2 linked regions of the Thiorhodovibrio winogradskyi genome follow. The protein of the gene in region 1 interacts with the protein of each later gene in a pairwise test. Links are inferred from orthologs where the notes say so. Each region holds a gene or a part of one and is shown on either strand. Other genes may lie near its edges.

Evidence for each region. The genes of interacting proteins can lie anywhere in the genome.
Region 2: the proteins of dnaE (region 1) and Thiowin_RS12920 interact in binary tests that used the Escherichia coli proteins (3 or more experiments, as listed by UniProt). The link is inferred for Thiorhodovibrio winogradskyi from one-to-one orthologs.

What each region holds. Positions count from the first base shown.
Region 1 is NZ_CP121472.1:3,012,086-3,020,671, forward strand. The notes cover bases 2,630-6,879. They hold dnaE (DNA polymerase III subunit alpha), read right to left. Parts: upstream 6,505-6,879; coding sequence 2,830-6,504; downstream 2,630-2,829. Other genes in these bases: Thiowin_RS13655 (bifunctional aminoglycoside phosphotransferase/ATP-binding protein), read left to right, coding at 2,630-2,819; Thiowin_RS13665 (hypothetical protein), read right to left, coding at 6,581-6,766. Also shown: Thiowin_RS13640 (DUF2760 domain-containing protein), read right to left, coding at 1-210; Thiowin_RS13645 (DUF2934 domain-containing protein), read left to right, coding at 478-720; Thiowin_RS13650 (YgaP family membrane protein), read right to left, coding at 738-938; more of Thiowin_RS13655, read left to right, coding at 1,185-2,629; Thiowin_RS13670 (Bax inhibitor-1/YccA family protein), read right to left, coding at 6,905-7,570; Thiowin_RS13675 (RNA-dependent RNA polymerase family protein), read right to left, coding at 8,158-8,586. UniProt on the Escherichia coli protein: DNA polymerase III is a complex, multichain enzyme responsible for most of the replicative synthesis in bacteria. This DNA polymerase also exhibits 3' to 5' exonuclease activity. The alpha chain is the DNA polymerase catalytic subunit.
Region 2 is NZ_CP121472.1:2,854,194-2,860,868, forward strand. Bases 2,535-5,410 are described here. They hold Thiowin_RS12920 (pyridoxal phosphate-dependent aminotransferase), read right to left. Parts: upstream 4,636-5,410; coding sequence 3,433-4,635; downstream 2,535-3,432. Other genes in these bases: xseA (exodeoxyribonuclease VII large subunit), read left to right, coding at 2,535-3,345; Thiowin_RS12925 (hypothetical protein), read right to left, coding at 4,703-4,900; Thiowin_RS12930 (hypothetical protein), read left to right, coding at 5,067-5,246; Thiowin_RS12935 (amylosucrase), read left to right, coding at 5,387-5,410. Also shown: Thiowin_RS12905 (M1 family metallopeptidase), read left to right, coding at 1-1,044; Thiowin_RS12910 (response regulator), read right to left, coding at 1,007-1,606; more of xseA, read left to right, coding at 1,960-2,534; more of Thiowin_RS12935, read left to right, coding at 5,411-6,675. UniProt on the Escherichia coli protein: Shows aminotransferase activity with methionine and histidine as substrates, and to a lesser extent also with phenylalanine.

The sequences.
Region 1 (8,586 bases):
AGGGCTGGCCAGCGCGCGGGCGAAGGACAGGCTGGCAATCGGCAGTCGCTGCAGGATAATCCAGGCTTCACGCGCACCGATACGGCCGTATTTATAGGCGATCGCGCCATACTTCCGGGCCAGCGCCCAGGTCTTCGCCAGCACAGGCCGCGCCTTTGCGAGCATGAGACGGATGCGTTCCTGCTCAAGCAGGGACTTTAGCTTTTTCATTCCTTCTTCCTCATCGCGGGGACCACTGAATCAGCAGCGACGGCATGGCTGGCCGCCCGGGGAGTCTGACGACGGCCATGATCTGACGGTGATGTGACGGTATAGTAACGCGCAAGCTCTCAGGCTTCATCACTTTACCCTGACACTCGGCATTGCCTTGCCCCTGGTGCGCCGGCATGCGAACAGGCATTGCAAACCGGCACAGGAAACCAGCACTGGGGACCAGCATCAGGAACTAGCCCCTGCATAACAGCATCACAGCGAGACATGACAGCAGAATCTTCCACCATCACCGGCCCCAATGCCGAGGAACGCCACAGCATGATTGCAGTGGCCGCCTATTTTCTGGCTGAACAACGCGGCTTTCTCCCGGGAGAGGCCGAGCGCGACTGGAAACTGGCGGAGCATCAGATTGATCGCATGCTCGAACGTCTGCGCCAGGCCGGCCAACCGACCGAGGGGCTCAGCGCGACCGACATCCGCAATGCGTTGCGGCTATGGTCACACTAGCGCCCGCGCACCGCGACTCAAAAGGCCGCACCCGAGGGCTTGTTCATTTTTTTCAAAATCAACGCCAAGGGACAAAAGCCGGTAAAAGCCGACTGTAGCAAATTCAGCCCGATAAAGGCCGTGAACAGGTACCAATAAGGCGACACCCAGTTACCCAGGGCCAGGGTCACCAAAATCATGAATCCGGCAAAGGCAAAGACGATACGATCAATGTTCATGGGATATTCTCCTGATTGGTTTCTTGGTTGGTCTTCCGGTCGGTCTTTTGGCGAGCCCGCTGGCCAAATGCCAGTCAACCTTGGCTTAAGTCACTGGACCGACGCGGCTGCAAAGCATCGAGTGACGCGGGATCATAGTCAAGCTGCATCCCGGCATCAAGCAGGCACCGAACCGCTAGCGATCCGCCAACTGCCAAGGCCAGCAGCCAGGGACGGCAACAGCGCAACTCTAAACGCCACACCAGCATGACAGCCACTCGCCAAACTGCCAACAGCCAGTCGCTTGCGTCCCTGATCGAGGCGTTGCGCGACCCTGCCGCCTATGCGCATCCGGTTGGCCGGGTCGATGTCATCGAAACCCACATCTCCTTTGTGCTACTCGCCGGCGCCTATGCCTACAAACTGAAAAAGCCGGTCAATCTGGGCTTTCTTGATTTCTCCACCCTGGAGCAACGTCGGCACTTCTGCCATGAGGAAGTCCGCATCAACCGCCGTCTGGCCCCGGGGCTCTACCTGGATGTTGTCAGCGTCAGCGATCAGGCGGGGGCCATTCGCATCCACGCTCAGGGCGAGGCGAAGGCGCTGGAGTATGCCGTGCGCATGCGGCGTTTTCCGCGCCATGCGGTGCTGACGGAAACGCCCATTGATCGCGACATCATTGACCGCCTGGCCGAGCGCATTGCCGAGTTTCACCTCGGCCTGCCCCCAGCCGCCCCCGAGAGTTCCTTTGGGCAACCAAACAAAATTCTCCAGCCCATGCTGGCCAATGTGCGGGTGCTGCGCAAGAACCCGCTTGACCCAGAGAGCGAGCGGCGCATCGCGCAGATCGAGCATTGGACCCGCGCGCGCTTTAGCGAGCTTGAGCCCCTGTTCGCCGCGCGCAAGGCCGAGGGCTGGATTCGCGAGTGCCATGGTGATTTGCATCGCGGCAACATCGCCCTGCTCGATGGCGAGCCGACCATTTTCGACGCGCTGGAGTTCAACCCCGAGCTGCGCTGGATCGACTGCATCAGCGATCTGGCCTTCCTCGCCATGGATTTGCGCGAAATCGGCGAGACCGCGCTCGAGCGGCGCCTAATCAATGCCTATTTGGAGCGCACCGGCGATTACCCCGGTCTGCGCCTGCTGGCCTTTTATCAGGTCTATCGCGCCATGGTCCGGGCCAAGGTGTGTGGCATCCGCCTGGGCCAGCACCCCGAGGCAGCCGCGGATGTACGCCAGGCACGCGCCCATCTCGATCACTATTTGCGTCTGGCCGAGGCGTTCACCCACACACACCCTCCCCGGCTGTTCATCACCCACGGCCTGTCAGGCTCCGGCAAGACCTGGCTCAGCCTGGCGCTGCGCGAACGCCTGCCGCTGATCCATATCCGCTCGGACATTGAACGCAAGCGCCTCTTTGCCACCGCGCCGAGCGATTCAAGCACCGTAGGTCTTTATAGCGAACAGGCCTCGCGCCAAACCTATTTGCGCCTGCTTGAGCTGACCGAGCAAATTCTGCTGTCTGGTTGCGGCGCACTGGTCGACGCCGCCTTTCTGCGCGCCGAGCACCGCGAATGGTTCCGCACACTGGCCAAGCAACAGGGTTGCGATTTCACCATTCTCGCGCTCAAGGCACCGCCGGATCTGCTCAAAACGCGCGTGCTTGCCAGACTCAGGCGCGGCGACGACGCCTCCGATGCCGACGCAGTGATTCTGGCCCGCCAGCAGGAACACCACGACCCACTCAGCGAGGAAGAAGACCACGCGGCCATTCATCTGGACACCGAATCCCCCGCCCAAATCGCCGCCTTTCTGCGCCGGATGACGCGGGAGGCCGCCGAGGAACCGCCTGCCCGCCAAGTGATCGCGGCGAGTTGTCAAGCCAACTCGGGCAAGTGACGAAATTCGACTAGAGGAACTCAGCCAGCTCCCGTTTGGGTTCCTGTTCCGGCTTGGGCTCCGGCTCGGGCTGCTCGGACTCGGGTTCGTCCTCGATTCGTCCCGGGTCGATTAGATTGAGCGAGGGTGCCAGGCGCAGCTCGCGCTCGTAGACGATTTCCACCCCTCCAGCCCCAAGTAACTGGCGTAGGCGTTTGATCAGAGTGTCACTTGGGCTCACCCGCCAATCCTCACCCAGGCGCAGCTCGCCGGTCGCGCCGGGACGTCGGTAGTGGACGCGCACGGCAAGACCGGTGCCACGAAATTGCTGCAGGATGTCGATCAGGGCATTGATCAGGTTCTGGCCCTGGTGATGCCGCTCGGGCTCGGCCAGATCGATGGTCAGGCGCAGATGGTCGGCCAGTTCGGCGCGCGCCTCGGCCAGAGGGCGCACACTGCTGGCACGCAGGGACCAGCTGTCGCGGAACTGATCGAACACCACTTGCCCGGAGACCACCAGGATGCTGTCGGTGACCAGCAACTCGCGGGTCTGCTCGTACAGCTCGGAGAAGACGGTTGCCTCGATGCGTCCGGTGCGATCGTCCAGGGTGACGCTGGCCATGCGCCCGCGTTGGGTTTTGTTGGCGCGCACCGCCACCACCAGCCCGACGACGGTGCGCGGCTCGCCGCGACCACCGCCCTCCTCGCCAAAGCCAAAACTCTGCCCGCCCTCGAGCAGACCGACGATGCGGCGCGAGACCATGGCGTTGAGCTCGGACTCATAGGCATCAATGGGGTGGCCAGTGAGATAGAGCCCCAAGGTTTCCTTCTCGCCGAGTAGGCGCTCGTCCTCGTCCCACTCGGGCCATTCGTCGGCGGCGATCTGTGGGTCGGGGCCGGTGTCAGTCCCGTCGTCCCCCATGCCACCGCCCATCCCGAACAGATCGGTCTGGCCGCTGCTGGCGCTGGCATGTGCCTGTTCGGCCAGCTTGAGCGCCACCGGCAGCTGGTTAAACAGGGTCGCGCGGTTTTTGCCGAGTTTATCCAGGGCACCGGCGCGAATCAGGGCCTCGACCACCCGGCGATTGACGCGCTTGAGGTCGATGCGGCGGCAGAAATCCCAGAGATCGGCAAAAGGCCGGCCATCGCGCACCTTGAGGATCGACTCAATGGCCGATTCGCCCACACCCTTGATGGCGCCCAGGCCGTAGATGACGCGCGCGTCTCCGGCGATGGTGAAACGCCATTCGGAGCCATTGATGCAGGGTGGGTCCACGGCCAGCTTCATCGCCCGGCATTCATCGATCAGGGTGACCACCTTGTCGGTGTTGTCCATGTCCGCGGACAGGACCGCGGCCATGAAGGCGGCCGGGTAATGGGTCTTGAGCCACAGGGTTTGGTAGCTGACCAGCGCGTAGGCGGCCGAGTGACTTTTATTGAAGCCATAGCCGGCGAACTTTTCCATCAAATCGAAAATGTGCGTGGCCACCCTGGCATCCACGCCGCGCTCGGTCGCGCCCTGCTCGAAGATGGCACGCTGCTTGTCCATCTCCTCGGCCTTCTTCTTGCCCATGGCGCGGCGCAGCAGGTCGGCGCCGCCGAGCGAATAGCCGGCGAGCACCTGGGCGATCTGCATCACCTGTTCCTGATACAGGATGACGCCATAGGTGGGCTTGAGGATAGGTTCGAGGTCCGAGTGCGGATAGGCCACGGCGGCACGGCCGTGCTTGCGGTCGATAAAGTCATCCACCATGCCCGATTGCAAGGGGCCGGGGCGGAACAGGGCCACCAGGGCGGTGATGTCCTCGAAACAGTCAGGCTGGAGCTTTTTGATCAGCTCCTTCATGCCGCGCGATTCAAGCTGGAACACCGCCGTGGTGGCGCAGCTTTTCAACAGCGCGAAGGCCCGTTGATCATGGGCATCGATCTGCTCGATCTCGAGCGGCGTCTCGCCCTGCTCCGCGCGCCGGGCGTTCACTGTCTTCAGCGCCCAGTCGATGATGGTCAGGGTGCGCAGGCCGAGGAAATCGAACTTCACCAGCCCGGCCTGCTCGACATCGTCCTTGTCGAACTGGGTGACCAGATTCTCCCCGCCCGGCTCGCAGTAGAGCGGCGCGAAATCCGTCAGCTTGGTCGGCGCGATTACCACGCCGCCCGCGTGCTTGCCGGCATTGCGTGCCAGGCCCTCGAGCTTGCGCGCCATGTCGATGATAGCGGTGACGGCCTCGTCCTCGGCATAGGCCGCCTTGAGCTCCTCGCTTTCCACCAGCGCCTTGTCGAGCGTCATTTTCAGCTCGAAAGGCACCATTTTAGCGATTTTATCGACAAAGCCGTAGGGATGGCCTAGAACTCGGCCGACATCACGCACCACCGCCTTGGCCGCCATGGTGCCGAAGGTGATGATCTGCGACACCGCCTCGCGACCGTACTTGCGCGCCACATAGTCGATGACCTCGTCGCGGCGCTCCATGCAGAAGTCGATATCGAAGTCGGGCATGGACACCCGCTCGGGGTTCAGAAAGCGCTCGAACAGCAGGTCGTGCTCAATGGGGTCGAGATCGGTGATCTTGAGCGCATAGGCCACCAGCGAACCGGCGCCCGAGCCGCGCCCGGGGCCGACCGGAATACCCTGATCCTTGGCCCACTGGATGAAGTCGGCGACGATGAGAAAATAACCCGGAAAGCCCATGTCGCAAATGACTTTCAGCTCAATGTCCAGGCGTTCGTCATAGACCCGGCGGTGCTCGGCGAAGTCCGGCGCCTGCACATCGAAGGTACGCACCAGGCGCCAATCGAGCCCCTTTCGCGAGGCCTCGGCAATGAAGTCATCCACGCTCTGCCCATCGGGCGCCCCTGGCGGGAGGGGAGCGTCCGGCAGATAGCTCTTGCCCAACTCCAGCTCCAGATTGCAGCGCTTGGCGATCTCGAGCGCATTCTCCAGCGCCTCGGGCAGATCGGCGAACAGCTCGGCCATCTCCGCCGGGGTGCGCAGGTACTGCTCCGGGCTGTAATCGCGCGGACGGCGCGGATCCTCAAGGGTCAGGCCCTCATGAATACAGACCCGGACCTCGTGGGCATCGAAGTCCTCGGTCTTGAGAAAGCGCACATCGTTGGTCGCCACCACGGGCACCGACTGCGCGGCGGCAAGATCGACACAGGCTTGGATATGGAGATCCTCATCCGCCCGACCGGTGCGCATCACCTCAAGATAAAACCTGTCACCAAAGAGCTGAAGCCAGTCCGCTAGCCGCTGCTCGGCCTGCTCGCGATGGCCGCGCACCAGCGCCCGGCCGACATCGCCATACTGCCCGGCGGAGAGCGCGATCAGCCCCTCGGCGCTCTCCACCAGCCAGGCACGGTCGATACGCGGGAAGCCAGTATCCTGGCGCTCGAGATAGGCGCGGGAAATCAGCCGGGTCAGGTTGCGGTAGCCGGTCAGATTCTGCACCAAGAGCACCAGCCGATGCGGATGCGCGAGGTCGGCCGGATCATCGACGCGAAACTCACTGCCGACAATGGGCTTGACGCCAGCCGCCATGGCCGCCTTGTAGAAGCGCACCAGGCAGAACAGATTGGTCAGATCCGTCACCGCCACCGCCGGCATGCCCGCCTCCACCGCGGCCGCCACCAGCGCCTTGGGTCGAATCAGACCATCGACCAGGGAAAATTCCGAATGGAGATGCAGATGAACAAAGGAGTTTTCCACGATTCGGAGCCGATGTCCTTTAGCAATGTCCGTAAACCAAGAATCCGATGTGAACCAAGAAGCGGATGGTCAGGCCTCATCGCACCATCAAAACCAGAATCACCACCAACCCAGCCACACCGGCCAAGGGTAACACCACCGCCGCCCAATCGCCCTGCTGCGCCTTGCGCCCTTGCTCCTGCCAGGCCTTGTACGCGGGCCACATGCGAAACAGCAGCAAAATCAACACGGCCGCCAGCACGAGTTTCAGGAAAAGATCCATGATGTCTTCCTCCAGCTTGCAGAAATGAACCCCAACAGCACGGGCATAAAAAAGCCCCGATCAGAGCCGGGGCTGGCAAACAATGGCACTCAGTCAGTCATTATCGGTCAAGACTGGCGCCGGGTCGGGCAACCGTCATCAGTCATCGCCCATGAAGCCAAGAATCTGCAACAGGCTGATGAAGATATTGAAAATCGACAAATAAATGCCGTAGGTCGCCATGATGTAGTTGGTTTCCTCACCGCGGGCGATCCGGCTGGTATCGAACAGGATAAAGGCACTCATCAGCAAGATGATGGCACCTGAAATCGCCAGCGACAAAGCCGGAATGTTCAGGAACAGATTGGCGACAATGGCGACCAGCACCACCATCATGCCGGCAAACACAAAGCCGCCCAGGAAGCTGAAATCCCGCTTGCTGGTCAGCGCGTAGCCTGAGAGCCCGAGGAAAATCAGCGCCGTGCCACCAAAGGCCGTGGCGATAATGCCAGGTCCGTTCGGCAACGCCATGTACATGCTGAGAATGGATCCAAGCCCAAAGCCCAGCATGCCGGTGATCAGGAAAATCACCCCGACCCCACTGGCCGACTGAGCCGCGCGCGGGAGCACGAACATGCCCAACAGCATGGCACCAATCACGGACACCATATAGACCCAGGGCGGCATGGCCAAGGCCATCGACAGCATCGCCATCACCGCACTAAAGCCCAGGGTTGCAGACAACAGCAAATAGGTGTTCTTAAGCACCTTGTTCGCCGCGACAGCGCTCGAGGCGCCTTGCATCATCGTGTACTCATTCGCCATGGTTTCTCACCACTCCTGAGGTTGTTGGTTTAAGGTCGTTGGCTTTTAAGGATGCTGGCACCCAATCATGGGCACCAAAAAAATTGCGCGAAAGAAAAAATTACATCATCCCGACTGCCCAAGTCGGATCGAGCCATGTGTTTCGAGATCGAATCTTAGATCCCAGGCTGTTAATCTAAGCCCGGATCAGTCGAACATCAACGCCTTCCGACCCGTCCAGGGCATCTCAAGTTCCAACAGGATAACGAAAGCAGCCGCGAGATCAAGCACCCGGCCTACCCGCGCGCGGCGTCGCACGCAGTATCGCTCCCACCGGTGGCAAGGTCTGAGGAATGTCTTGATCTCGCAAATAACAAACCTTAGCTAGTACGTTTTACACCAAAGGGCAAAGCATTTGATTTGCATTGGCTCAGGCTGCTCCCAGCAGCACGCAAAGACTTGGTTAGAAAGCCGGCTGACGCCGGGTGAAGGGGGGCGGGGACCAAAAAAAACGCCCTCCGAAAGCCACGGCCTCTGTGGAGGGTTCTAGTTAGGATCCGGTCAAGAGCGGGAACCGCCCCCCTTCGCCGCTTATCTTAGCACCGGTTTCACCCTGACCGAGGGATGGCGGCATTACGGATCTGCACGAGCGACATTAATCCGTGCCTTTCGCGCAACTCCCGCATCGACAATCGTCGAAATCCGCGAACGCCTGGCTGCTCGGTCGCACACTGCACGATCTTCCGGGCGATTCGGTAGTCGATGTCCCGAAGCAGACTTCGGTCATTGGTGTCTCGCAACATTGACGCCATACCCGGAACCGTGAAGGCATGCCCCGGTGTCAGCATACGATTCGTCACCCGGCTAAGGCACGCAGCTCTGGCATCGATGTGATAGTCGCGAATGGCATGCGCGGTTCGATCCAGTCGCCGACAAACCTCGGTCATGACGCGCGCGATACGTTTTGGCCCTGCCGCGACAGTGCCAGCAAAGGTCACCGAAAGGCCAAGGAAATCAATATGGCTTGAGCCTTGAAA
Region 2 (6,675 bases), 160 kb from region 1 along the record:
GCGTTCATTCTCGGGCTGCGGCGCTTTTATGCCGACAATCTGTTTCGGCACGCCAGCTGGGCCGATTTGCGGCATGCCTTCGAGCAGGCGAGCGGACAGGATCTGGCGGCCTTCTTCAACGCCTGGGTGCGACGTCCGGGTGCGCCACGGCTAAGTCTCGGGCAGGTTGAAGCGCAACAAGACCCCGACGGCGGTTATCGGATCACTGCCTTGGTGCACCAGACGCAAGCGTCCGCTGTCTTCCCGCTGCGAGTGCCTGTCATCCTGCATGACATCCAGGGTCAACCCCATGAACACTGGATGGATTTCACCACCGAACGCGAGCAGAGGGTTCGCTTCAAGCTCGACAGGGCCCCATTGCGACTAGCCCTGGATCCGCTGTTCGACAGCTTCCGCTGGCTGGAACGCGGCGAAACCCCGATTCGCCTGAGCAGTCTGTTCGGCGCTCCGGCCGGCACCCTCATCCTGCCCGCCCAAGCGCCGGATGCCTTGCGTGAGGCGTATCGGCAACTGGCCGCGAGTTGGCAGCGGGGCCAGGCACAATGGCGGATCATCGAGGATGCCGAGATCGCCGAGTTACCGCCTGGCCCGGTCTGGCTGATTGGCTGGGAGAATCGCTTTCTGCCGCGGTTTGGCACCGGCAGCCCGGACTTTCAGCTCGCCATCGACCGGCGCCAGGTGAATGTGGCCGGCACCCGTCATGCAAACGTCAGCCCAGTGCTCACGCGAGGGTTCAGTGCCACTGACAAGACAACGCCGGAGAACGGGACTCAGCCGATTGGCTGGCTGGCCGCGGACCAGGTCGCGGCCGTCGCCGGACTTGCGCGCAAGCTGCCCCATTACGGCAAATACGGCTTTCTGCTGTTTCAGGGCAGCGAGCCCAGCAATCTATTGAAAGCTCAGTGGTCAGTGCATGCGTCGCCGCTGATTCACTGGTTTCGCGACCCTTTGAGTGACGCGCCAAGTGACCAGGCAGGCGGGGAGAGGATCAAAGACCTAAGGCCCGTCATACGCCATTCCTTGTTACAGAGCCTACCGAACTAACCCCCAGGGCCGTGGCATAGCGCAGCAGTTCCTCGGGCGTGGAGAAGCCCAGCTTCTTCATGATGCGCCGGCGGTAGGTATCGACCGTTTTGGGGCTAATGCCCATGGCCTCGGCGATATTGCGCGACGCGCTGTTGCGCGCCATGGCGTCGAGCAAGGCGCGCTCGCGCGTCGAGAGCCGATTGAAGGGAGCCTCCTCGATCGGATCTGGCTCCAAGGGAAAAAACGGCTTGCCCGCCCCGACCTGGTGAATGGCGGCGAGCAAATCCTCTGCTGATTGGTCTTTTTGCACAAAGCCACTTGCCCCAGCCGCGGCCATCTGCTGCACGAAGTGCTGATTGGCATGCGCCGAGAGCGCGATCACCTGAACGCCGGCTGGCAGGGCACGAATGCGCCCGGCCGCCTCGATGCCATTCATGCCCGGCATGCAGACGTCGAGCACCACCACATCCGGCTCCAGTTCATTGCTCATGCGCACCGCCTCATCGCCGTCGCCGGCCACGCCGATGAGTTTAATACCGGGATCGCGCCGTAGCAGCGCCCCCAGCCCGTCGCGGACCATCAGGTGATCATCGACCAAGAGGACCCGAATTGGCCGGGGTACCGGTTCCGGTTCCGGCCCTGGTTCCGGTTCCGTTTTCGGCGCAGATTCGAGCCCGGGCGCTTCATCGGCGGGAAAAGTCGGAGTCGAATGCGCAGCTGGACACCCCAGCGCTGACGCATCCAAACCCGCGTCACTGCCTGCTTGCTGTTCTTGCTCTTGTTCTTGTTCTGGCTCTTGTTCTGGTGTCATGCACGACCTCCGCCTCCTTCCAGCCAACCATTGCAACAGCCGGCGCGTAACGCATCAAATGCGCAAAGAACTGGTTTAGCATGCCTAAGACCTCGCCGCAACCAACCACAGCCCCATGCGACATGACATACGACAACCAACAGCCCACTCTTGACTTTGGCCGCGATATCTGGAGCGTCTCGCGCCTGAACCGCGAGCTGTCCGCCGTGCTTCAGGGCAGTTTTCCCCTGCTATGGGTGCGGGGTGAAGTCTCAAACCTGGCGCGCCCAGCGTCTGGACACCTATATTTCAGCCTCAAGGATCAGGCGGCACAAATGCGTTGCGTCATGTTTCGCAACAAACGCCTGCTCGCGGCCGTCACCCCAGCCAACGGCCAGCAACTGCTGGTGCGCGCGCGGCTCGGCTTCTACGAGCCGCGCGGCGAATGCCAGCTGATCATCGAGCACGCGGAACCGGCCGGCGAAGGCGCCCTGCGCATGGCGCTCGAGGCGCTGAAACGACGCCTCGCCGCCGAGGGCCTGTTCGATGAGGCCGGCAAACGCGCGCTGCCGGCCTTTCCGTGCCAGATTGGCCTGATCACCTCGGCCAGCGGCGCCGCACTGCATGATTTGCTCACGGTACTGGGACGGCGCTGGCCCCTCACCCCCCTGCTGATCTATCCCGCCCAGGTCCAGGGGGAAGGCGCGGCTGCAAGCCTTATCGCCGCGCTCGAGCGAGCCAAGGCACGCGCCGACTGCGATCTGCTGATTCTGGCGCGCGGCGGGGGTTCGTTCGAGGATCTCATGGCCTTTAACGACGAAGGCCTGGTGCGCGCGATACGCGCCTGCACCATTCCGGTGCTGACCGGCATCGGCCACGAAGTCGACTTTAGCCTCGCCGATCTCGCCGCTGACCGCCGCGCCGCCACGCCCTCCGCCGCGGCCGAATGTGCCACCCCCGCGCAACAGGCCGTGCGCGAGCGCCTGCTGGCCCTCGAGCGTCGGCTGGTAGCCAAAACTCAGGCACAGCTGCAACACATGCGCCGCCGCCTGACCAACAGCGAACGCCATCTGCGTCTGCTGCATCCCCGCAACCGCTTGCAACAGCAGGCACAACGACTCGATCAACTCGAACAGCGCCTGCGCGCGATGCTTGAGCGCGATCTGGAGCGCCGCCGCCAGCGGCTGCAACGCCTGCGACAGCGCTTGGCCCTTGCCACTCCGGCCCGCGCCATTGCAGGCGCGGGTAATCGCCTCGAGCGGCTACGAAGCCGCCTGCGAACAGCCGGACAAGGCCTCATCGAACACAAGCGCCAGCGCCTGCAAGCGGCTAGCGCCGCCCTGAATGCCCGCAGCCCCCTCGCTACCCTCGGCCGCGGCTATGCGCTGGTGAGCGGTTGCGAGGGTCAACTCATCAGGAGTCGCCATCAGATCCAGGCAGGCGATTGCCTGAGCATTCGCCTGCTAGACGGGACTGTAACAGCGCGGGCGGAAGACGCGGCACGGGCGAAAGAGTCCACGCGCACCTAAGGGGCATGGGACATCAGCACCAGGGAGAATCAAGCGCCTGTTTCCAAGGTCAGGCCAAACTCATTCAAGCAGCAAAAGCACGCCGACTCAGCCGCCCCGCGCCAACTCAGCCACCTTGGCCAGGCGTTCCATCGCCTGCTCAAGATTCGCGCGACTGGTGGCGATGGAAATGCGCGCGCATCCATTGAGCCCGAAGGCCGAGCCCGGTACCAAGGCAATACCAGCCTGTTCGATCAGGTATTCGGCCAGTTCAAGATCATTACTCACCGAATTCAGGCCATCGATCAGCCCCTGCACTTGTGGAAACACATAAAAGGTGCCATCGGTTGGCAGGCACTCAATACCAGGCATGGCATTCAAGGCATCGACCACCAGGTCATGACGCTCCTTGAAAGCCGCGACCATTTCCAGAATACATTCCTGCGAACCCTCGAGTGCCGCCTGGGCCGCCACCTGCGAAATGGATGTGGGATTGGAGGTGCTCTGCGACTGGACCTTTTTCATCGCCTTGATGATGGGCTCGGGTCCACCGGCATAACCGATGCGCCAGCCGGTCATGGAGTAGGCCTTGGAGACACCGTTGAGCACCAAGGTGCGGGGTTCAAGATCCGGGCACACATTCAGAATATTGACGAAGGCCTGATCGCGATCCCAGCGGATATGCTCATACATATCATCAGTGGCAATAAGCGCGCGCGGAAACTCACGCAGCACCTCGCCAAGCGCCTTGAGCTCATCGGCACTGTAGGCCATGCCGGTCGGGTTCGAAGGGCTGTTGATAAAGACCAGCCGCGTCTGCTCGGTCATGGCCGCGCGTAACTGCACGGGCGTGATCTTAAAGCGCTGCTCCGCCCCCGCGTTCACGAACACTGGCGCGGCCCCGGCGAGCAGCACGATGTCCGGGTAGGAGACCCAGTAAGGGGCTGGAATGATAGCCTCATCGCCTGGATCGAGCACCGCCTGGGCCAAATTATAGATACTTTGCTTGCCGCCGCAGGAGACCAGGATCTGATCTGGTGAAAAATGCAGCCCGTTCTCGCGCTCAAATTTCGCCACCACGGCCGCCTTGAGTTCGGCTGTGCCATCAACCGCCGTATACTTGGTGAAGCCATCGCGAATGGCCTTGATCGCAGCCTCCTTGATATGGACCGGGGTATCAAAATCCGGCTCACCGGCGCCAAGGCCAATCACATCCTGACCAGCCGCGCGCAACGCCTTGGCGCGAGCCGTGATGGCAAGAGTGGCCGAAGGTTTGACCGCCTGAACCCGGGTAGAGAGCTTGATTGTCATCGTTGTTTGGCACCTTGAGGTTGGGCTGAAATGTCATCAGGCACGTCGCCGCGACGCAAGCGCGGCATCATGATCGGACCGAGCGACGCAGGCGAACGCGCAAGCCCCAATCATAGCCGAGCATCATGGGCCCTGTCTCAACCCTTGAGACCCCGCGGCCAATCCCGCCCTCTAGCCAATCGAGTCGCGGGTTGCCGCCAAGGGACAGCGGCGCCAGGATGACCGCGTTGTAGCTGGACTCGCAGCGGGGGATATCCCGAAACATTTGGATTCCGGCGGGTCACGAACTTATCATGTCCATCACACAGCTGGTCGCGGGCAATCAACCACACTGTCATGACAACCCCACAGCCATGGCTCGGCAAGGCGAGACACTGCACACCGGGGCCAAATCCCTAGCACCCTGATGACGTCGCTTTAGGTATTTTTTCATGCACATTTTCGATGCCGAACCCGCCGTTGTGCGCGACCTCAAAGATGAGAGCACACGGATTCTCGAGAAGGCTTATACGCATTTTAAAATCAGCGCGCTACGCCATCCGACGCTGGGCAAGTTGGTCATTGTGGAGGATCTCCACGGCGGTGGTGCCGTGGTGGAAACCGAGCACTGAGTCGCTCACTGGAGCCACCCGCGCCCAACGCCCTCGTGGCGAGATCACGATTGGCAACCGCACACCATAGGCCGCGCGGAGGCCCCATTTGTTTTTCTCTTTCAGCGCGGCCATTAAGCTGCGCTTGATGACGCATTCCCATGGATCGCACCACTCAAAACATCGATGAACAATGGCTTGCCGAGCAAGCCGATCAGTCCTTGCAACGCTTGCGCCCGCGCCTTGAGCAGCGCTTTCAATCCGCCGTCGATGCTGGCGAATGGCAAGGCTACCTTGAACGCCTTGAGCGCCATTTTCCGCGCCTGTTCCGGCATTTGTTCCGGCTCTACGGCGGTTACTACGACTTTTTCTACCATCTCGAGAGCATTCTGTCCTCCGCCACCGAGATGTGGATCGAGCGTCCAGCCGAACTCAAGGCGCTTGATGCCATGCGTCGCGCCGATCCGCACTGGTATCAGTCCAACCGCATGGTCGGGGCCATGTGCTACGTGGATCTCTTTGCCGGCGATCTTGCCGCCCTGCGCGAGCGCATCCCATACTTAAGCGAGATGGGCATCACCTACCTGCACCTGATGCCCATTTTCAAGGAGCCCGAGGGCGACAATGACGGTGGCTACGCGGTCAGCAGCTACCGCGAGGTCAACCCAGCGCTCGGCACCATGGACGGTCTGGCTGACCTGGCCACCGAATTGCGCCACCACGGCATTTCCCTGACACTGGATTTTGTCTTCAACCACACCAGCGACGACCACGAATGGGCACAGCAGGCACTGAACGGCAATGCGCGCTATCAGGCTTACTACCGCATGTTCCCGGACCGCACCCTACCGGATCTCTACGAGCAGCACATGCCGGAGGTGTTTGGCGAGGACCACCCGGGCGCCTTCACCTACCGCACGCGGCTGAAGAAATGGATCTGGACCACCTTCCACACCTATCAGTGGGATCTAAACTACGAGAACCCGGAAGTCTTCAACCGCATGCTCGAGGAAATGCTCTTCCTCGCCAATCGCGGAGTGGAAATTCTGCGCCTCGACGCCGTGGCCTTCATTTGGAAGCGGCTCGGCACCAACTCCCAGAATCTGCCCGAGGCCCATTGGATTATCCAGGCGTTCAATGCCCTGGTCAGTATTGCCGCGCCGGCCATGGTGTTTAAATCCGAGGCCATCGTGCATCCCGACGAGGTGCGCAGTTATGTCAGCAAGGATGAATGCCCGCTGTCTTACAACCCGCAGCTCATGGCCCTGCTGTGGGATGCCCTGGCCACGCGCGATGTACGTGTGCTGCAACGCGCCATGGGGCATCGCTTCGGCATTCCGCCTGGCTGCGCCTGGATCAACTACGTGCGCTGCCATGATGACATCGGCTGGGCCTTCGCCGATGACGATGTCGCCGCTTGCGATTTCAACCCCGGACCGCACCGGCGCTT